DNA from 4 places in the Rhizobium sp. BK538 genome. Region 2 is predicted to be linked to each of the others. Evidence: predicted binding sites of a transcription regulator. Region 2 holds the regulator's gene; each other region holds the start of a gene.
What was found. The regulator PhoB, encoded in region 2, activates phosphate uptake and scavenging genes when phosphate is short. The targets are predictions, from matches to a motif close to TGTCATNNANCTGTCAT.

Region 1 (5,299 bases), on a different contig from region 2:
CGGCAGCGCGCGGATCGCCATTGGCAAGCCCGAGATCGGCATCGACGATGCCGACTAGCGTCATCAGCGGGAAGTTATGACCCTTGGCGACAAGCTGCGTGCCGATGACGATATCAGCTTCTCCCTTCGCGATGGCCTCGAGCTCGAGCCGCAGCCGCTTGACGCCGCCCATCATGTCGGACGAGAGCACGATCGTTCGCGCTTCAGGAAAATGGCGCTCCACCTCTTCGGCGATGCGCTCGACACCCGGCCCGCATGCAACGAGGTGATCGAACGTGCCGCATTCCGGGCAGGCTTCGGGCGTCCGCTCGGCATGACCGCACTGATGGCATTGCAATTGTCTCTTAAACCGGTGCTCGACGAGCCAACTGGAACACTGCGGGCACTGGAAGCGGTGGCCGCAGACGCGGCAGAGCGTTAGTGGGGCATAGCCCCGCCGGTTGAGAAAGAGAAGCGCCTGCTGCTGCTTTTCGATCGTCTTGCCGATCGCCCGGATCAGGACAGGCGACAGGAAGCCGCCGCGCTCGGGCGCATGGCGACGCATGTCGATAAGGTGCAGATCCGGCAACGCTGCATCGCCGAAACGGGTGGGCATGTGAATGGTGCTGTAACGCCCGCTCTGCCCATTGACCTGGCTCTCGACCGAGGGCGTGGCGGACACGAGAACCACGGGGAAATCGCCAATGCGAGCGCGTACGACCGCCATGTCGCGCGCATTGTAATAGACACGGTCCTCCTGCTTGTACGCCGGGTCGTGCTCTTCATCGACGATGATGAGGCCAAGATCCTCGAACGGCAGAAACAGCGCCGAACGCGCGCCGGCAACGACGCGAACCTCGCCCGTGACTGCCTGACGCCAGACCTTTTCGCGGGTGCGTGGTGCCAGGTCGGAATGCCATTCGGCGGGCTTTGCGCCGAAGCGATCCTGAAATCGCTCCAAAAAGCTCGCCGTCAGCGCGATCTCCGGCAAGAGGATCAGCACCTGCTTGCCGCGCTTCAGTGTTTCCGCGATCGCCTCGAAATAGACTTCCGTTTTTCCCGAACCGGTGACGCCGTCGATCAGCGAGACCGCGAACTCGCCCTTTCGAACTTCGGCGAGAATCTCGTCTGCGGCGTCCTTCTGCGGGCCTTCAAGCCGTGCTGACACGAAATCTGGATCCGGTTTGGCGACCACCGGCGGCGGCGGCAGGAACACCGTCTCGAAAACACCCTGGCTGACTAGGCCGTCGACCACGCTTGTCGAGACGCCGGCGGCATGCGCAAGCCCGCTTCGCGTCCATGACAGACCATCACCGGCGATATCAAGCACACGGGCGCGTGCCGACGTCATCCGCTCCGGCTCGCCGCCGACGAAGCGCAGTCCTTCCACCATCGGCTCCGGCTCGAAGGCGTTGGGTGCGCGCAGCGCCATACGCGCCACGAGACCAGGGGGCGAAAGTGTGTAACTCGCCACCCAGTCGATGAAATCGCGCATCTCCTTGGTCAGCGGCGGGCAATCGAAGACATGGCTGATCGGCCTGAGCTTCTTCGGATCGACACCGTCTTGGCCGCCATCCCAGACGACGCCGATCACCTGCCTCGGACCGAGCGGCACCTGTACGACCGAGCCCGGTTCGACCGCCATGCCCTCCGGCACGGCATAGGAATAGGGCTTCGGCGCAGGCATGGGAACGAGCACCGGAACCGTGCGGTTGGCCGGCGGCGTCTCAAACAGCGCTCCAAAGAGATCGGACGAATCTGTGCTCATCGGGCGAGACCATGCCCGGATCGGCTTAAAAAGAAAACCTGGAACATGATCCGCGCTGTCTCACTCGTTCTCGTCGATGACGCCGGTGAGCCGCATTCCTTCAATCCAGGTGGCACCGTCCTGCCGCACGACATGGCGGGCGCGTGCACCGCATCGCTCGCACACGGCAGCCGCCAGCGGCTCGGAGTGGGTGACGATCCAGATCTGGCTGCTTCGCGCCGCGTCCGCGATCATGTCGGCCAGCGGCAGCAGCATGTCCGGATGCAGGCTTGCCTCCGGTTCGTTCAGTGCAATCAGCGGCGGCAGACGATATGACATCAGCGCGGCCGCAAGCCCCAGAAAGCGGATCTGCCCGTCCGACAGCTCGCGCGGCTGAAACACACGGTTCGCAAATTCCGGGAAGGAAAGGCCGAACTCCGCCGTCTCCTCGGGCAGCGGCACGACAAGCCGCGCACCGCCGAGGGCGGCGACGACGGCCCGATCGAGATCGACGGTATCTTCACGCGTATGTACAAGCGTCGCGAAGACTGCGGCAATGTTGGCGCCATCCTCGTCCAAAAGCGGCGCTGTGACGGCAAGACAGGGGGCGCGCAGCGGCGAAGAGCGGTCCGTGCGGAAGCCGTGAAAGAAGCGCCAGCCGTCGATCGCACGCCGAAATGTTCCGATCTCGGGATAGTGGCCGGCATCGCCGAGCAGCGCGATTGCCGTTTCCGAGGTCAGCGCCTGCTCAGGATAGTCCTGCATCCGCCCATTCTGGTCGCGAACCGAGATGGCGGGGCCAGCGCGCTTCATTATCGTGACCGGTCGCGTCCCCGTCTCGATCGAAAGCTCTTCGGCCTTGATCTGCGGCTCGAAGGGAAACCCTGCCGCAGCGCTCGGCGGCCGCAAGCCGGCTTCGACACGATAGCGGAAGGTGATCGCCCTTTCCTCGTCGAGAAGTTCGGTTTCCAGACGGATACGGAACGGCCCGTCGGCGTCCCGTCGCGGCCCGGACCAGAGCGCCGAGAACATGCCACCTTCTGCAGCGATCTCATGCGCCAGGCGCCCGCGCGTTGCCGCCTGGATAAGCTGCAGCGCGCGGTAGAGGTTGGACTTCCCGACCCCATTCTCACCGATGAATAGATTGATGCCCGAAAGATCCATGCGGATCGATCGCAAGGACCGGTAGTTCTGGGCAAACATCGAGCGGAGCAGCATGCCTCGCTTTAACCTATCCGGTCAGGGAATTGAATGGGCGCCGGCCAGCACCGGCTCGGCCGGTCGGACCAGAGGCACGAACTGCGCGTCGTCATCCATATCGAGGGCGCGCGCCGTATGGTCTTCCAATGCCTTGGTCACCTCGTTGATGTCGCCGTCGAGATGCTCCACCGGGATCAGGTTGCCGACCACGAAGTCGAACCGGTCGCCGCGCTTGTTCAGAAGCTCGTGAAAGACGGTCATATCCCTGAGCTCCGTTGACCACTTTGCGAGCCAGTAGAAGAGGCCCGAATTCCGTGCCGTCATATGCACCGGCAGGATCGGCAGGTTGTACTTGCGGGCAAGCCCGACAGCCGAGGTTTTCCACGGACGCTCGTTCAGCCGTCCGTTCGCCCAATAGGCAATCCGCCCGGACGGAAAGAGAACCGTTGCCTTGCCTTCCCTGACCGCACGGTTGGTGATCAGCAGCGTCTCACGGGTCTTGAGCTTGCTCTTATACTCTTCCCGCCATTCGACCGGAATAATGACCTCGGCAAAACGCGGATTGACACGTATGGCATCGCGGTTGGCGAACACCATCATGTCGGGCCGCTTGTTCTTCAAGAGATCGAAGACGGCCACCCCATCGGCAATGCCGGTCGGATGGTTGCTGACGAGGATGAAGCCGCCGGTATCAGGAATGCGTTCACCATGCCTGACATTGATCTCGAGCTTCAACAGGTTGCTCATGTACTCGAAGCACTGGAAGCCTGGCATGTTCGCGACGTCGTTGGCGAAGCTGATGGCCCTGTTGTAGCGCAGGAGCGTATGGAGAAAGGGCCGCATGATCGGCCAGAACGGGTGCTTGACGATTCTCTGTCCGCGCTCGGCGATCAACGTGTCAACGATATGTCCCGGCTTGCCATGGGAAACGAGGGCAATCGCTTCCGCGAATTGTCCGAAAGCGGTCGTGGGGTGGCGCCGTGGCATGCAAGATCCTGCGTCGTTGGGAAACCAGTTACGTCGATTAATATGATGGAACCATGACAACCACTTGGGCGGTATTAGCAATTCCATAACTGTCGGTCCTTCAGAATTGGCAGCCGGATTGGCAAATTCAAGGGCCAGACACGTGAACGAACTCCTGATCATCGCCGACCCGCGCCTGATGGCGGAACGCACCGCCTGGCTCGACAGCCTGGCCAGCGAGCGCCGCCTTTCCGAGCATACGCTCGATGCCTACGAGCGCGACACGCGCCAGTTCCTTACCTTCCTGACCGGTCATCTCGCGGGACCCGCAACGCTGAAGGATATCCATGCGCTGCGGCCCGCCGACTTCCGCGCATTCCTCGCCGCACGTCGCAAAGAGGGATCCGGACCCCGCTCGCTCGGCCGCAATCTCGCCGGTTTACGCTCACTGCTGCGTTACCTCGAAAAAAAGGGGCTGGTGAATGCAGCCGGCGCCGGTGCGATCCGCTCGCCGAAGCAGCCGAAGTCGCTGCCGAAGCCACTTTCCGACAGGCAGGCCATCACCGTCGTCAGCGACGAAGCGCAGCTACACGAAGAGCCCTGGATCGCGGCACGCGACGCCGCCGTTTTCACCCTGCTCTATGGCTGCGGCTTGCGCATCTCCGAAGCGCTCGATCTGACGCCTGACGACTTCAACCGGGGAGCGGCGACGCTGCGCATTACCGGCAAGGGCAACAAGACCCGCCTCGTGCCGCTGCTTACCATCGTCTTCGAGGCAGTCGAGAAATACCGGTCGTTATGTCCCTATCATCTTGAAGGCAACGAGCCTCTCTTCCGCGGCGCGCGCGGCGGCAAGCTGCAGGCGGCGATCATCCAGCGCACGATGCAGAAGATGCGAAGTGCCTTCGGCCTGCCCGAGACAGCGACACCGCACGCGCTGCGGCACTCCTTCGCGACCCATCTTCTGGCGGGCGGCGGCGACCTACGAACCATTCAGGAATTGCTCGGCCACGCCAGCCTTTCCACCACCCAGGTCTACACCGGTGTGGATTCATCCCGTCTGCTGGAAGTTTACGACCGCGCCCATCCTCGGGCGTAATCTTTTGTTAACGGCTTCTCTTAAAGGAATATCCGCACGCGAAGCGTAAAGTTTGGCGATCACAGTGACCGGAACACCATCATGACGATTTCCATCGGCCACCGCAGCCTGCACATCGCATCGCCGGGCAATCTCCTGCTTTGGCTGATCGCTGCATTTCACATGCTGCTCGCTGCAACGCTGATCGCCGTGCTGTTCTCGGTCTCACCGGCAGCTGCCGCAGAAGACGCCAGCTGCACTGGCCGCAACATCCTCACCGATCTCAAGCAGCGCGACCCAGCCCGCTACGCCGAAGCGGTCAAGGAAGC
Region 2 (5,299 bases):
GGGAGATGGCGTCATTCATGATGAGCCGCAGGTCGGATGACGCAACAGCGGAGAGATCGAGGAAGTGTTTGGGGGAAGCCATTGTCTTTACCTATCACGCCCGCCGTCCGGCAGGCATTATCCATTAAGCCGTCTTCTTGACCTTCGAAGCGCGCACGCTTTCGGCAGCGCGTTCTAGGCGGGCAAGGCCCTCACGGGCTTCGTCAGCAGTGACGACCAGAGGCGGCAGAAGACGAATAACGTTGTCGCCTGCGGGAACACCGAGCAGATGGGCGTCACGGATTGCCTGCAGCAGCTCGGAAGACGGCACGGCAGCCTTGACGCCGAGCAGCAGTCCCTCGCCGCGAACGTCCTCGATGATATCAGGATAGCGATCCTTGAGCGAGGCCAAGCCCTGACGGAAAACCAGCGAGACGTCGCGCACTTGCTGCAGGAAGCCGTCTGCGAGGATCACGTCGAGCACGGCACTGCCCACAGCCATGGCAAGCGGATTGCCGCCATAGGTGGAGCCATGTGTGCCAGCCTTCATACCGGAAGCGGCCTCAGCCGTGGCAAGGCAGGCGCCGAGCGGGAAGCCGCCGCCGATGCCCTTGGCGACTGCCATGATGTCGGGGGTGGCGCCGGACCATTCATGTGCAAAGAGCCTGCCGGTGCGACCCATGCCGGTCTGCACTTCGTCGAAGATCAGCAGCAAGCCGTGCTCATCGCAGATCGCACGAAGCGCCTTAAGGAACTCGCTGGCCGCCGCACGGACGCCACCCTCGCCCTGAACAGGCTCGATGAGGATTCCGGCCGTCTCGCTGGTGACGGCGCTGCGAACGGCATCGAGATCGCCGAACGGAACCTGATCGAAGCCGGGCGCCTTCGGGCCGAAGCCTTCGAGGTACTTCTCTTGGCCACCGGCAGCAATCGTCGCCAGCGTACGACCATGGAAGGCACCTTCAAAGGTGATGATATGAAACCGCTCGCAATGGCCCTTTGAGAACTGATAGCGGCGCGCGGTCTTGATCGCGCATTCCAGGGCTTCTGCGCCGGAGTTCGTAAAGAACACCTTGTCGGCGAAGGTCGCCTCGGTCAGCCGCTTCGCGAGCGTTTCCTGACCCGGGATTTCGTAGATATTGGACAGGTGCCAGACCTTGTCGGCCTGCTCTTTCAGCGCGCCTACCACATGCGGATGGCCGTGGCCGACGGAGGTGACGGCAACGCCTGCGCCGAAATCAAGATATCGCTCGCCCGTTTCGGTGATCAGCCATACGCCCTCGCCTCGCTCGAACCGCAGCGGGGCACGAGAGTAGGTATCGTAAAGCGCGGCTTCAGCCATGGCGCGATCTCCTGTCATTGACCACAAGCGGCCGGACTCCGGCTAAGGAAAGCGGGTCCGGAAAATTAAAAATGCCGCCTTTCGGCGGCGAGCAGCACTATTTACTTTTCGCACTGCAATGTCAACAAAACTGAGGTTTTCCTGCATGCGTCAAGCCGCCATCCGGAGGCGCTGGAGCTATCAACAACTAATGTTGCAGAAATGACTCTCTCGCCCAGCAAGTTGGGGAAAACTTGAAATTCGATTCGCCGAGATTCAACCGACTCTTGTCACAGACTCAGCCTCACACTAGGTTAAAACTCAATTACTAGACTGCATGCGGCGGAACTAGTCACCAAAATCGAGCAAGCGTTTCTTGCCTCGGATACGTCCGGGGCAATGGTGAGGGATTCTGCCTGCACCAACGCTAATAAGGCGGAGACAGGGGCATGAACTGGACAGACGAGCGCGTTGAAAAACTGAAGAAGCTGTGGTCCGAGGGCCTGAGCGCCAGCCAGATCGCAGCGCAACTTGGCGGTGTAAGCCGTAACGCCGTCATTGGCAAAGTCCACCGTTTGAGTTTGCCCGGCCGCGCCAAGGCCGGAGGCTCGACGACCACTGTCAGAACGCCCAAGCGCACGACATCCGCGCCGCGCGCTCCGAACTATGCATCTCGCGTCACCACGCGCACCGTCACCCGCCAGCAGGGTGCGACGATGCTCAAGGAAGAGATCGAAATCGATGCCATCGCGGAAATCAGCTACCGTCCGGCCGCAAACGTCGTCGTTCCGATTTCTCGCCGCCTCGGCCTGACGGAACTGACCGAGCGCACCTGCAAGTGGCCGGTCGGCGATCCGCTGAAGGACGACTTCCACTTCTGCGGCTGCGAATCCCCAGACTCCTCCCCTTACTGCACCTATCACCAGCGCATGGCCTATCAGCCGGTCAACGAGCGCCGCAAGGCCGCCAACCGGGTCGCCTGACCCGGAAGCCGGATAAGGAACAAAGAAAACGGGCCCTCGCGGGCCGCCTCGCGGGCCCGTTTTTCGTTGGACGGTGTGGATGCCTCTCAGGAGAGCTTTAGGCTTCCATGGAATAGCCGGCACCGCGAACGGTGCGGATGACATCCTGCATGTTGGAGAAGTTCAGCGCCTTGCGCAGACGCCCGACATGAACGTCGACGGTACGCTCGTCGACATAGATGTCATGACCCCAGACGCCGTCGAGCAGCTGGGAGCGCGAGAAGACACGGCCAGGGGATGCCATCAGGAACTCGAGAAGCCGGAATTCGGTCGGACCGAGACGGACTTCGCGGCTCTTGCGATGAACGCGGTGCGTCTCGCGGTCAAGCTCGATGTCGCCGCACTTCAGCAGCGTGGAAAGTACCTCCGGCTTGGCACGACGAAGCATCGCCTTGACGCGGGCGACGAGCTCCGGCGTCGAGAACGGCTTGACGACGTAGTCGTCGGCGCCGGTGGAGAGGCCGCGAACACGCTCACTCTCCTCGCCGCGAGCTGTCAGCATGATGATCGGCAGGCGCTCCGTTTCCGGCCGCATGCGCAGGCGACGGCAGAGCTCGATGCCTGATACGCCCGGCAGCATCCAATCGAGGATCAGAAGGTCCGGCGTGCGTTCCTGCAGCCGGATCTCGGCCTCGTCGCCGCGCAGGATTGTGTCGACCTCAAAGCCTTCAGCCTCAAGGTTATAGCGAAGAAGTACGCTCAGTGCTTCTTCATCTTCAACGACAGCTACTTTTGGTATCATTCGTTTCGGTCTCCTGGGGGCGCGGTCGCGGAACGATTATTCCGTAACGGCGCCGACGGTGTTGGCGGTATCGTCCTTCGGACGTTCGCCTTCCGGCTGAGCGCCGGTGGCCATGTAATAGATGGTTTCGGCAATGTTGGTGGCGTGGTCGCCGATACGCTCGATGTTCTTGGCGCAGAACAGAAGATGCGTGCAGCTGGTGATGTTGCGCGGATCTTCCATCATGTAGGTGAGCATCTCGCGGAACAGCGAGGTGTACATCGCGTCGATTTCCTCGTCGCGCTCACGGATCGACTTTGCCTTGTCGGCAGCACGGCTCGTATAGACGTCGAGCACTTCCTTGAGCTGGACAAGCGCCAGTTCGGAAAGGTGCTCGAGGCCGCGGGCGAGCTTGCGCGGCACGCCGGCGCTCTGGACCGCGATGACGCGCTTGGCGGTATTCTTGCCGAGATCGCCGACGCGCTCGAGATCGGCCGCAATGCGGATCGAACCCATGATCTCGCGAAGGTCGGCCGCCATCGGCTGGCGACGGGCGATGGTCACGATCGCCTTGTCCCCGATTTCGCGTTCAGCGTGGTCAAGGATCACGTCGTCGGAGATGACCTTCTGGGCCAGGGCCGTATCGCCGTTGACGAGAGCGCGAACGGCATCCGAAACCATCTGCTCGGCAAGGCCGCCCATTTCCGAAATACGGCGGGACAGGAATTTCAGATCGTCGTCGTAGGCAGAAAAGATATGTGTCGATGCCATAGGGCTCATCCTTGAGTATGGTGAGGGTTGCCGACGCCGGCGATCAACCGAAGCGACCCATGATGTAGTCCTGGGTGCGCGGATCGTCCGGGTTGGTGAACATCTTGTCGGTATCGTTCTCTTCGACGAGGTTGCCGAGGTGGAACATGGCCGTGCGCTGCGAAACACGGGCGGCCTGCTGCATCGAGTGCGTCACGATGACGATCGTGTAGTTCTCGCGAAGCTCGTGGATCAGTTCCTCGACCTTTGCCGTCGCAATCGGATCGAGTGCCGAGCATGGCTCGTCCATCAGGATCACTTCAGGGCTCACCGCAACAGCGCGGGCGATGCAAAGGCGCTGCTGCTGGCCTCCGGAAAGACCAGTGCCGGCTTCATGAACGCGATCCTTCACCTCGTTCCACAGGCCGGCGCGCTGCAGGCTGAGTTCGACGATCTGGTCCATGTCGGCCTTCGACTTGGCGAGACCGTGGATGCGCGGGCCGTAGGCGACGTTCTCGTAGATCGTCTTCGGGAACGGGTTCGGCTTCTGGAACACCATGCCGACGCGGGCACGGAGCTCCACGACGTCGATGTCAGGATCATAGATATCATCACCATCGAGCGTGATCTTGCCGGTGACGCGGCAACCGTCGATCGTGTCGTTCATACGATTCAGGCTGCGCAGGAAGGTAGACTTGCCGCAACCTGACGGGCCGATCAGCGCCGTCACCGTGTTTTCGCGAATGTTCAGCTTCACGTCGAAGAGCGCGCGCTTCTCGCCGTAGTAAACCGAGACGTCCTGGCCGATCATCTTATAGGGAACGGTATTCATCTTCTGATCCAGAGCCTTCTCAACTGCTGCTTCCGTCAACATGTTCATAATGTCTACTCCGTTTACCAGCGGCGCTCAAAGCGACGACGCAAGAGAATGGCTCCGAGGTTCATGACGATCAGGAACAGGAGCAGGACTATGATAGCGCCAGAGGTACGCTCGACGAAGGCGCGCTCGGCTTCGTTGGCCCACATGTAGACCTGCACCGGCAGAGCCGTCGACGGATCGAGCGGAGTGCTCGGTGCATTGGCCACGAAGGCGACCATGCCGATGAGGAGCAGCGGTGCGGTCTCGCCAAGCGCGTGCGCCAGGCCGATGATCGTGCCGGTGAGAATACCCGGCATGGCCAGCGGCAGCACATGATGGAACACCATCTGCATCTTCGAAGCGCCGAGGCCGAGAGCAGCCGCCCGGATCGACGGCGGCACTGCGCGAAGCGCTGCGCGGGTTGCGATGATAATCGTCGGCAAGGTCATCAGCGTCAGCACCAGACCGCCGACCAGCGATGCGGAACGCGGCAGGCCGGCGAAGTTGATGAAGACGGCGAGGCCGAGCAGACCATAGACGATCGAGGGAACGGCTGCGAGGTTGTTGATGTTGACCTCGATCAGGTCCGTCAGCTTGTTCTTCGGTGCAAATTCTTCGAGGTAGATCGAAGCGGCAACACCGATCGG
Region 3 (5,299 bases), on a different contig from region 2:
TGCATTTCGCCGTCGACTTCGAGATCCGGCGCCGCCTCACGCACGAGCTTGAGAGCGGCACGCATCTTCGTCGCGCTCTCGGACTCACGCGAACCGAAATTCGAATGGGATACGAGGGCAGCTCGCGGCGTGATGCCGAAGCGCTTGATTTCCTCGGCGGCAAGAACAGCGGACTCCGCAATCTCCTCCGCAGTCGGATTAAAGGTGACGTAGGTGTCGGTGAAGAAGGCGGCACCGCGCTGCGAGATCAGCAGGCTGAGCGCCGAGAAGTCGCACACGTCGTGTCGCTTGCCGATGATCTGGCGAACGTCGCGCAGATGTTTCTCGTAGCGGCCCTCCAGCCCACAGATGAGCGCATCTGCCTCACCCCGCTTCAGGGCCAGGGCGCCGATGACAGTCGTGTTGGTACGAACGATGGTACGGGCTGCCTCCGGAATGACGCCGCGACGTCCAACGAGCGAGAAGTAGAGATCGACATATTCGCGGAAGCGTGGATCGTCTTCCGGGTTGATGACATCGAAATCGGCCAGTGGACGAATGCGTAGGCCGTAGCGCTTTAGGCGAGTCTCGATGACTTGCGGGCGACCGATCAGGATCGGTTTGGCAATTCCTTCTTCCAGCAGGACCTGTGCGGCGCGCAACACCCGCTCGTCCTCGCCTTCGGAGAAGATCACGCGCTTGCGCTCGGCATTCTTCGCCGCGGCAAAGATCGGCTTCATGATGAAACCGGAGCGGAAGACGAAACGGTTGAGCTGGTCGAGGTAGGCGTCGAAGTCGCTGATCGGGCGCAGGGCGACACCGCTCTCGGCGGCTGCCTTCGCGACGGCCGGGGCGATGCGCAGGATCAGGCGCGGGTCGAAAGGCGAGGGAATCAGGTAGTTCGGGCCGAAGACCGGCGTTTCACCCGAGTAGGCGCGTGCGGCGACGTCGGAAGGTTCCTCGCGCGCAAGTGCTGCGATGGCGCGCACGGCCGCCATTTTCATTTCTTCGTTGATCGTCACTGCGCCGCAATCGAGCGCGCCGCGGAAAATATAGGGGAAGCAGAGAACGTTGTTCACCTGGTTCGGGAAGTCGGAACGGCCGGTGCAGATCATGGCATCGGGGCGCGCGGCGCGAGCGAGATCGGGCATGATCTCGGGCGTCGGGTTGGCGAGCGCCATGATCAGCGGGTTTTCGGCCATCTGCGCCAGCAGTTCCGACTTCAGCACGCCGGCGGCGGAAAGTCCAAGGAAGACGTCGGCACCGCCGATGTTTTCGGCGAGTGTGCGTGTGTCGCTCTTCTGCGTGTAGACGCTCTTCCATTCGTCCATCAATTCGGTGCGGCCTTCGTAGACGAGGCCCTCGATGTCATGGACCCAGATGTTTTCCCGCTTGGCGCCGAGCGTGACGAGGAGATTGAGGCAGGCAAGGGCGGCAGCACCGGCACCCGAGGCGACGATCTTGACCTCGTCGATCTTCTTGTTCGCCAGTTCCAGACCATTGAGGATGGCGGCGGCAACGATGATGGCGGTGCCATGCTGGTCATCGTGGAAGACCGGGATCTTCATGGTTTCGCGCAGCTGACGCTCGATCTCGAAACATTCCGGTGCCTTGATGTCCTCGAGATTGATGCCGCCGAAGGTCGGCTCGAGCGAGGCGACGGTCGACACCATCTGCTCGACGCTCGATGCATCGACCTCGATGTCGAAGACGTCGATGTTGGCGAACTTCTTGAAGAGGACGGCCTTGCCCTCCATGACCGGCTTCGATGCCAACGGGCCGATATTGCCGAGGCCGAGAACGGCCGTACCGTTGGAAATGACCGCTACGAGATTTGCGCGAGACGTATAGTCGGCGGCCGTCTCGGGATTGTCGCGGATCGCCAGGCAGGGCGCTGCAACGCCCGGAGAATAGGCGAGTGCCAGGTCGCGCTGGTTGCCGAGCGGCTTGATCGCCTGGATTTCGAGCTTGCCCGGACGCGGATAGCGATGGAAGTAGAGCGCCTGCTCGTCGAGACTTCCACCTGCCAGATTTTTTTCCGTCTTGGACTTTTCCTGATGATCCATCATCGCCTCCGGGCTGCCGCATGCTGTCTTTGAACTGCCTTCAATACATCAAACGGGGTGGCGGAACAGTCGGAATTTCCGTTCGAAATGCGAAAACAGCGCAAATCTGCCGCGGCCGCGGCGAGGCTCGATGGAAACCGGGAAAATCAGCCGTAGCGCCGGCATGTCATCTTCCTGAAACACGACTCTGGTTTTGGAAGGGCAGGTGAACAATGGGACATGAGCAGGATGCTTGTGAGGGACAATATGGATACGCGGCACTTCCGTACGCTTTTCATTTCCGATGTGCATCTCGGCTCCAAGGCCGCGAAGGTGGACTTCCTGCTGGATTTTCTCAAGCATCACGAGGCGGATACCATCTTTCTTGTCGGCGATATCGTCGACGGCTGGCGGTTGAAGCGTTGCTGGTACTGGCCGCAGGATTGCAACGATGTGGTCCAGAAGCTACTGCGCAAGGCGCGCAAGGGCACGCGGGTCATCTATATCCCGGGCAATCACGACGAATTCCTTCGCGACTTTCCGGGCACCCATTTCGGCGGCATCGAGGTTGCTGAGCGGATGATGCATGAGGCGGCCGACGGCAAGAAATACCTCGTGTTGCATGGCGACGAGTTCGACGTCGTCGTGCGCAACGCGCGCCTGCTCGCTTATCTCGGCGACTGGGCCTACGACATGGCGATCATGATCAATGTCGGCCTGGCAGCCATCCGCCGCCGGATGGGCATGCCCTATTGGTCGTTTTCCGCATGGGCCAAGCTGCAGGTCAAACACGCAGTCAACTTCATCGGCGAGTTCCAGCGGGTCGTCGCCGAAGAAGCTCGCAAGCACGGTGCCGACGGCGTGATCTGTGGCCATATCCACCACGCGGTGATGGAGGACATGGACGGCATCCGTTACATTAATACCGGCGACTGGGTCGAAAGCTGCACGGCGATTGCCGAGCATCAGGACGGCACGTTTGAATTGATCGAGTGGCGTGCAACGAGCGGCATGCAGCCGATCCCGATGGCGATCGGCCATCACGAAAAGGAAGTCGCGCAGCAGGCCGCCTGAACGCGGCCTTTCGATCCCCAATTCCATGCATCAATTTAGCCCGTTGTGTCTTTGCGACAGGCCTATTTATTTTCTAAAACGTTTCAGATGGGCAATTTCTTGCCATAGTCGCCCTTAGGTTGACGTGATAGGCAACGTTCAGTTTCCTGCAGGTCACCCCATGATTCCCGCTCAAAATCCTCCAGCAAGTGAGGGGGCGCCACCGCGCTTCCGGCTTCTCAGTGCTTTGTCCTACTGTGCGCCTTTGCTCGTCAATGGTGTGGCCTTGCCGTTCTTCCCGATGTGGCTTGCGCTGCACGCGTTCAACGACCATGAGATCGGCGTCATCCTAGCCGTGCCGATGGTCGTGCGTGTCCTCGTCGCTCCGATCGTCGCGATGTATGCCGACCGGATGAATGAGCGGGCGGATGTGCTGTTGTTTTCAGGTTGCCTATCGCTGCTGACGGCGATCGCGCTCTACTGGACGAACACATTCTGGCCGGTGCTGATCGTCTATACGATCCAGGGAGCGACCTTTGCCTGCTACGTCCCGGTCGTCGAATCGATCGTGATTTCGGGCGTCCGGCGCTGGGGTCTGGATTATGGCTCGATGAGGGTCTGGGGCTCGATCGCGTTTATCGTTTCCACCCTGATCGGCGGGGAGCTGATCGGCTATTGGGGTGGCGAGATGGTGCTCCCTGTGATGACGTTCGGCTTCGTCATGACCGTGGTGATGGCGATCTATTGCCCGCGGATAGGCCCGACGCGCCGGCGTGGCACACCCGTCGATATCTCGGCTGCGACAGGAAGTTCGCTGCGACAGCCGCATTTGCTGGCCTTGTTGATCGGCGTCGCGATCCAGCAGTCGAGCCACGCGGTCCTGCAGGCCTTCGCGTCGCTCTACTGGCGCGATCTCGGCTTCTCCGGGACACAGATCGCGGTCCTGTGGAGCGCCGGCGTCGCTGCGGAGGTGACCGTGTTCTTTCTGTCCCGGCGGCTCAGCCGCCGATTCAGCGCCTGGACGCTCATTCGATTTGGGGCGGCGGTCAGCGTCTGTCGCTGGATCCTGTTTCCGATGCATTGGGGATTTTGGGGTTTCTTTCTGCTCCAGTGCATGCATTCCTGCACCTATGCGTTCGTGCACACGGGCGTCCAACGGCGGATCGTGGCCTCCGTGCAAGAGACCCAGGAGTCGTCGGCGCAGGGCGCCTATTTCTTCTACAACGGCATGTTCATGGGGCTGATGACGATTGCTTCCGGCTACGTCTACGCCTTGCTTGGGCTCGCAAGCTATTATGTGATGGCGCTGGTGGCGCTGACCGGGCTAGGCCTTGTCATCGTCGCCTACTATCTTCAGCCCCAAAGCGCGGCATCCGGCGGCCAGACAAGAGAGGCGGCGTAGCGCAGACCGGGTTCACGGTCGCGCGCAAGCAGCAGCGGTCCGTCGAGATCGACGAAATCGACGCCCTGCGCCAGCAGTACAGCCGGCGCCATCGCCAGCGATGTGCCGACCATGCAGCCGACCATGATTTCGAAATCAAGGCGCTGCGCCTCTTTCTTCATTGCCAACGCCTCGGTGAGTCCGCCTGTCTTGTCGAGCTTGATGTTGATCGCGTCATAGCGATCGCGAAGGCTTGCGAGGTCGCCTGTGTGGTGGACACTTTCGTCGGCGCAAACGAGCAGCGGGCGGCGGATTTCGGCGAGGAGCTCATCCTTGCCAGCCGGCAACGGCTGTTCGACGAGGGCGATGCCAGCTTCGGCTGCGACGCGCAGATGATGCTCCAGCGTGTCTTCCGGCCAGCCCTCGTTGGCATCGAGGATGATGGCCACATCGGGTGCGGCAAGACGAACGGCGCGGATACGACTCTCATCGTCGCCGGTGCCCACCTTGACCTTCAGCAAGGCGCGATCGGCGTTTGCACGCGCCTGGTCGGCCATGACATCGGGTTCGCCGAGCGATATCGTGAAGGCTGTCGTCAACGGCTGTGGCGCTGCGAGACGCAGTTCAGCGATGACCGAGTTGCCGGAGCGCTTGGCTTCCAGATCCCAAAGGGCGCAATCGACTGCGTTGCGTGCGGCTCCCGGGGGCATTGCGCGCTGCAGTTCCGGGCGAGTCAAGCCACCTTCGATTAGTGGCCTTACAGCTTCGATCTGAGCGGCGACACTTTCCAGCGTCTCTCCATAGCGGCGATAGGGAACGCACTCGCCCCGACCGACCGCGC
Region 4 (5,299 bases), on a different contig from region 2:
TGCACGAGCGGCAGCATGGTGGTGATCGGCGACGATGACGGATACTGCGGGGAACTCGAGCGCGCAGAATCCAAGATGGTCGACAATATCCGCTATCTCCAGCAGCGTCGCGACGAACTGCGCGGTCAGAGCGAGGATGTCCGCACGAGGAACGAACTTCTTGCCGCACTCGATGACAATGGCTGCAACGAGGAACAATGGCCCGCCGACAGCGCCGAAGGGTATGCGCAGCCACCGAGTATCGAAGATCAGGCGCTGCGAAGCGACACGTTCATTCCGTTGGGTCGTGATCCCAGCCGGCGCCGCTATGGTCTCCCGGGCATGTCGCCGCTCTCTCATCTGAACACCGTCTGCGTGCGAAGCTGTGACGGCGGCTTTTTTCCGTTGAGCTCGAACGCAACATCCCAGGACTTTGCCCGCGATGCCGACACCTGCTCGAAGATGTGTCCCGGCATCGACACCGAGCTCTTCTATCATGACGTCTCCAGCACGGAGACATCGCAGATGATCTCCGCGGCGACAGGCGCGCCCTACAGCGCCATGCCGAATGCCTTCGCCTACAAGAACCGCAAGCCCGGCGAAAGATCGTCCTGCAGCTGCGATCTAAACGCCTACTACGAGCGGATGCGAAAAAGCCAAACGATCAGCGAACCGCCGCAGGGGTCGATCACCACGATCGAAACCAAGAAGCCCGAGACCAAGAGCCCGACCGCAGCACCCGCGGTTCCGCTGCCACAGGTGCCGGACAGGCCTTACGACCCGGCAAACAAGGTCCGTCAGATCGGTCCGCAGTTCCTGGCGGGCGACCAAGGCACGATCGACCTCAAGAACCCGGCAAAGCCAGGTCCCCAGCCGCAGCAATAGTCGCTGCCTAGTCTGCAGACTTGCCCCAACGATCCATAAACACAAGCTCCTCCAGCGGCAGGCGCTGGCGCCATCCTTTGACCGCCAGTTCCGGTTGGTCATAGAGCTGATCGACGTAACCTAGGCACAGCCAGGCAACGATCTCCACCCGCTCCGGAACGCCGAGAATCCCCTTGATATCGGACTCGTGAAAGATGCTCACCCAGCCGACCCCGACGCCTTCGGCACGCGCTGCCAGCCACAAATTCTGCACGGCGCAGACTGTGGAGTAGGAGTCCATTCGCCGGTTGTGGGTCCGTCCGAGAACGACATCACCGCAGCGATCGGGATCACAGGTGACGCAAATGCTGAGCGGTGCGGCTCGGATGCCCTCCAGCTTCAGCGACCGGTAGAGCTGCTGTCGCTCCCCCTGAAACATCTCGCCGGCCTCGCGATTAGCGCGATCGAACGCCTGCCAAACAGCCTCCTTCATCTGCTGATCGCGCACCAGGACGAAGTTCCAGGGCTGCATGAATCCAACAGACGGGGCGTGGTGCGCAGCCGTCAAAAGCCTGCTGACGACGTCGTCGGGTATGGGATCCGGGCGAAACTCCGAACGCACGTCACGGCGCGTCGAAATCGCCCTGTAGACGGCGTCGCGGTCCTCGGTCGAAAAGGCTGCAGCTCCCGACAGGGAGCCTGAATGGTCTGGTCGCATCGTCAATCCCCAACAACACAACCGCCCGCCGTCCACGCGGGTCAGTCTATGATGTCGGGCCGGTCTTCTGACTTGGCGTCATCCGACTGCCGCGCCTTCCCGGTACTGGACCAGTGGCGTGTTGCGGCAGTCGTCAGCCTTACAGCGTTGGGCACGTTTCGGTCTCACACCGAATTCCCGATTCTCCCGCCTAAGACGGGCACCCGACGGAAGGGTCTATGCCGGCAAAAATCACGCGATGCAATCCCTCACACAGAGACTGGGTAGTAACGCACATAGGCGAACTCATCGCCCGACGGCGACCAGTTCGGCACGTTGATCGTTCCCTGCCCGCCGAAGAGATCGAAGAGTGTTGTCAGCTTGCCCCCATCCATGTCCATCAGCCGCAGCCGTACATTGAGATCGCGCGGGTGGTCGAAGACGTCGGGATCGTAGGAAAGGATCAGGACCTTATCGTTGTTTGGCGACGGATGAGCAAACCAATTCCCACAATTGTCGCTGGTGATCTGCTCGAGGCCGGTCCCATCCGGGTGAATGCGCCAGATCTGCATGAGGCCGGTGCGGCTGGAATTGAAGTAGATCCACTGGCCGTCGGCTGAATAATCCGGCCCGTCATTGCGCACCTCGCCGTGCGTCAACCGCTTTTCTTCGCCGCCGTCCACGGAGATCGTGTAGATATCGAATACGTCGTTGCGGATGCCGCAATAGGCCAGTTGTTTCCCGTCGGGCGACCAGCCATGCCAGTAGGACGGCTGATTTTGCGTCACCAGACGCGGCGTGCCGCCTTCGGCGGGTAGCACATAAATCGTCGACTTACCGAACTCAGTCTTATCGGAAATGACGATCTGACGGCCATCAGGCGAAATGCCATGATCATTGTTACAGGCCGTGGCAAAGCCGGTATCGACCTTTTCGACCTTGCCCGAACCGTCAAGCGCCAGACGGTACAGAAGACCGTCACCGTTCAGCAGAAGATAGCTACCGTCGGGTGAAAAGTTCGGCGCCTCCACGAGTTGCGTGGTTTGCCAGACGACGCGCGCCTCGCCTGTCCTGATGTTGTAGATCTCGACGGAACTGCGCAATCTGAATCCTCCTGACATCGACTCCGTCAGACCTACGACGGCCCGCCACTCAGCACAAGCAAATGCACCAGGCCAGCTTGCACCACAGGACGTGTCTCTTGGGCGACCGGCGCCTTATCCACTAATCACAAATGCGGGAAACCTAACGGTTCATCTAGCGTTCATGACGAGGATGTGACAGTTCGGTGAAGCTTTTATGACGTTGGAGTTTTCCGGTTGATCGCGTTGGTAATGAGGTCTGCAGTGGCAGCGCGCTTTGCGTCGCTTTCCACCGATTTCGGAGGAAGCGTCCGGTCGCCTGCTATACGCACAGCGCTCGGCGTCGCTCTTTGCGCCCTGCTTGCTCTCTTTGCTACGGCCGCCGTCGAGATAATTGCCCGCGATGGGCTGGCCGACGTGCGCGAATTCCTGATATCGCCGGCGCGTCCCGGAATGACGACCGTTGTAATGTTGACTGTCCTGATGCTGTCGCTCGATGCCGCCTTGGGAAGACAATTCATTTCGGCATTGATCGTTCTCCCGCTGGTCTTCGTTCCCGCCATTGTCTCCAACCAGAAGCAGCATTACCTCACGGACCCCCTTTATCCATCCGACGTTCTTTTCGGGCGCCAGATCATGGAACTGCTTCCTGTCATGGTGCGCGACCGCCCCTGGACTGCCGTTGCGATGGTTGTCGGCATTGCCCTTTCCGCTGGCGCGCTTGTCATCCTCTGGCGCTTCGCCTGGCGCAACTTCCCGAAACTCTCAAGGACCTCTCGCCTCCGCCACCTGTGCGTCGGCCTGCCCGTTATCGCGACTTTCGGGTCATTGATGGACTATTCACAGTATTCCTTCATCCGTGACCGCCTTCAGGTGGTCCCGATGATGTGGGACCAGAAGGAAAACTACCGGAGCAACGGCTTCATCCTCGCCTTCATCTTCAATATTCCGATGGCCGACGTTGCAGCACCGGCCGGCTTCGGTACGCAGGCGCTTGATGCTATCCCCGGCCGCAACTACGGCTATCTCAGCGGCCCACGAGAAAAGCCCGACGTGATCATGCTGATGAGTGAATCGTTCTGGGATCCGACCCGACTGAAGACGCTGAGCCTGTCGCCCGATCCCATGCCGACTATTCGCGCCGAGCAGTCTGGCCATGTATTCTCACCGGAGTTCGGCGGCATGACCGCCAACGTCGAATTCGAGGCGTTGACAGGCTTTTCCAATGCCTTCCTCCCATATGGCAGCATCCCCTATCAGCAATACATCCGTCGCGATGTTCCCTCGCTCGCCACGTTCTTCCGCGGCGAAGGCTATGCCGCCCGCTCACTTCATCCATTCAGCGGCTGGTTCTGGAACCGCAACGAAGTCTACAAGGACTTCGGTTTCGAGCAGTTCCGCTCTGAAGAAACCATGCCTCCGATGGAAAAGAGGGGCATCTTCGCTTCGGACGAGTCCCTTATGAAGGAGATCATGCGCGAGGCCGACGGTATTGATCGTCCGTTCTTCTTCTTTGGTGTCACCCTGCAGGGACATGGTCCCTACGAGCCGAACCGTTACGTACACAACACCGTCGACATCAAGGGCAACCTGAACGATGCGGACCGGGCCACGCTGGCCACCTACACGCAGGGGATCAAGGAAGCCGACGACAGCCTCAAGATGCTGATGAATTGGGCCGAGAAGCGCGATCGCGAGACGATCATCGTCCTCTGGGGCGATCACCTTCCGCCGCTCGGCAACGTCTATATGGCGACCGGCTACATGCCGGACCAGGTTGCCACGCGTAAGGCATCGGTCAGCGTCATGAAGCAGGAACACGAGACGCCGCTCGTCATCTGGTCCAACAAGAAAGGCAGCAAGAAGGACGTCGGCACGATCAGCCCATCGCTGCTGCCCTACCATCTCTTGAAGTTCGCAGGCTTCGAGCATCCCTACTACACCGGCTTTCTCGGCCGCGTGCGGAAGAAGTACAGTGTCATCGATCGTTACCAACTGATTGCGCGTGACAACACGCCGTCGCCCGATTGGGTCCTGAAGCCGAAGAACCTCGATCCTCTCGTACGGGACTATCGATATCTCCAGCACGACATCATGTTTGGCAAGGCTCAGACGCTCGGCCGCTTCTTCCCACAGCATGCCCGGCTGTATGCGCAAGGCACGTAAGAGAGCGGCACAAGCCCGCATTGCAATTTGAAAACATTACGGAATACTGGCGCCCGAGCGATCTAGCATTCGGAGTTAGCCATGCATAATCTATCGGACTTCATCCACCATCACTTCGACAAACCTGTTGACGAACTCGGTGAGATCGAGAAGCGCGTTCTCGCAAAAGCCCATGAGCGTAAGATAATCTCGACCGACATCAATGCGGCCTTGCAGGCGGAATCATCCACCGGACAGCGCCTTGCGGATTCGATTGCCCGCGTCGGCGGCTCATGGTCGTTCATTGTCGCCTTCTTCTTGTTCCTGGTCTTCTGGTGCGTCGTAAATACGGTCGTACTACTCACACGCGCCTTCGATCCCTATCCCTTTATCTTCCTCAATCTCGTGCTCTCGATGCTTGCCGCAATCCAGGCTCCCATCATCATGATGTCGCAGAACCGGCAAGCAGAGCGCGATCGCTTCGAGGCGGCGAAAGACTACGAAGTCAATCTCAAAGCTGAACTGGAAGTTC

Region 1: the regulator PhoB is predicted to act here: its motif matches at 3,956-3,972, upstream of FHX09_RS10145 (1-acyl-sn-glycerol-3-phosphate acyltransferase).
Region 3: the regulator PhoB is predicted to act here: its motif matches at 2,210-2,226, upstream of FHX09_RS27815 (UDP-2,3-diacylglucosamine diphosphatase).
Region 4: the regulator PhoB is predicted to act here: its motif matches at 2,829-2,845, upstream of FHX09_RS27840 (LTA synthase family protein).

The regions. Positions count from the first base shown of each region.
Region 1 is NZ_JACIFT010000007.1:33,035-38,333, forward strand. It holds gene FHX09_RS10135 (primosomal protein N') at 1-1,747, opposite strand, end outside; gene FHX09_RS10140 (AAA family ATPase) at 1,808-2,944, opposite strand; gene FHX09_RS10145 (1-acyl-sn-glycerol-3-phosphate acyltransferase) at 2,966-3,913, opposite strand; gene FHX09_RS10150 (tyrosine recombinase XerC) at 4,056-4,991, shown strand; gene FHX09_RS10155 (TraB/GumN family protein) at 5,073-5,299, shown strand, end outside.
Region 2 is NZ_JACIFT010000010.1:214,730-220,028, forward strand. It holds gene argF (ornithine carbamoyltransferase) at 1-82, opposite strand, end outside; gene FHX09_RS14780 (aspartate aminotransferase family protein) at 125-1,321, opposite strand; gene FHX09_RS14785 (GcrA family cell cycle regulator) at 1,750-2,283, shown strand; gene phoB (phosphate regulon transcriptional regulator PhoB) at 2,381-3,064, opposite strand; gene phoU (phosphate signaling complex protein PhoU) at 3,101-3,814, opposite strand; gene pstB (phosphate ABC transporter ATP-binding protein PstB) at 3,858-4,673, opposite strand; gene pstA (phosphate ABC transporter permease PstA) at 4,688-5,299, opposite strand, start outside.
Region 3 is NZ_JACIFT010000035.1:4,434-9,732, reverse strand. It holds gene FHX09_RS27820 (NADP-dependent malic enzyme) at 1-2,045, opposite strand, end outside; gene FHX09_RS27815 (UDP-2,3-diacylglucosamine diphosphatase) at 2,292-3,098, shown strand; gene FHX09_RS27810 (MFS transporter) at 3,259-4,479, shown strand; gene dgcA (N-acetyl-D-Glu racemase DgcA) at 4,431-5,299, opposite strand, start outside.
Region 4 is NZ_JACIFT010000035.1:10,345-15,643, forward strand. It holds gene FHX09_RS27825 (DUF2865 domain-containing protein) at 1-864, shown strand, start outside; gene bluB (5,6-dimethylbenzimidazole synthase) at 872-1,561, opposite strand; cobalamin riboswitch at 1,601-1,783, opposite strand; gene FHX09_RS27835 (PD40 domain-containing protein) at 1,810-2,643, opposite strand; gene FHX09_RS27840 (LTA synthase family protein) at 2,860-4,788, shown strand; gene FHX09_RS27845 (DUF1003 domain-containing protein) at 4,870-5,299, shown strand, end outside.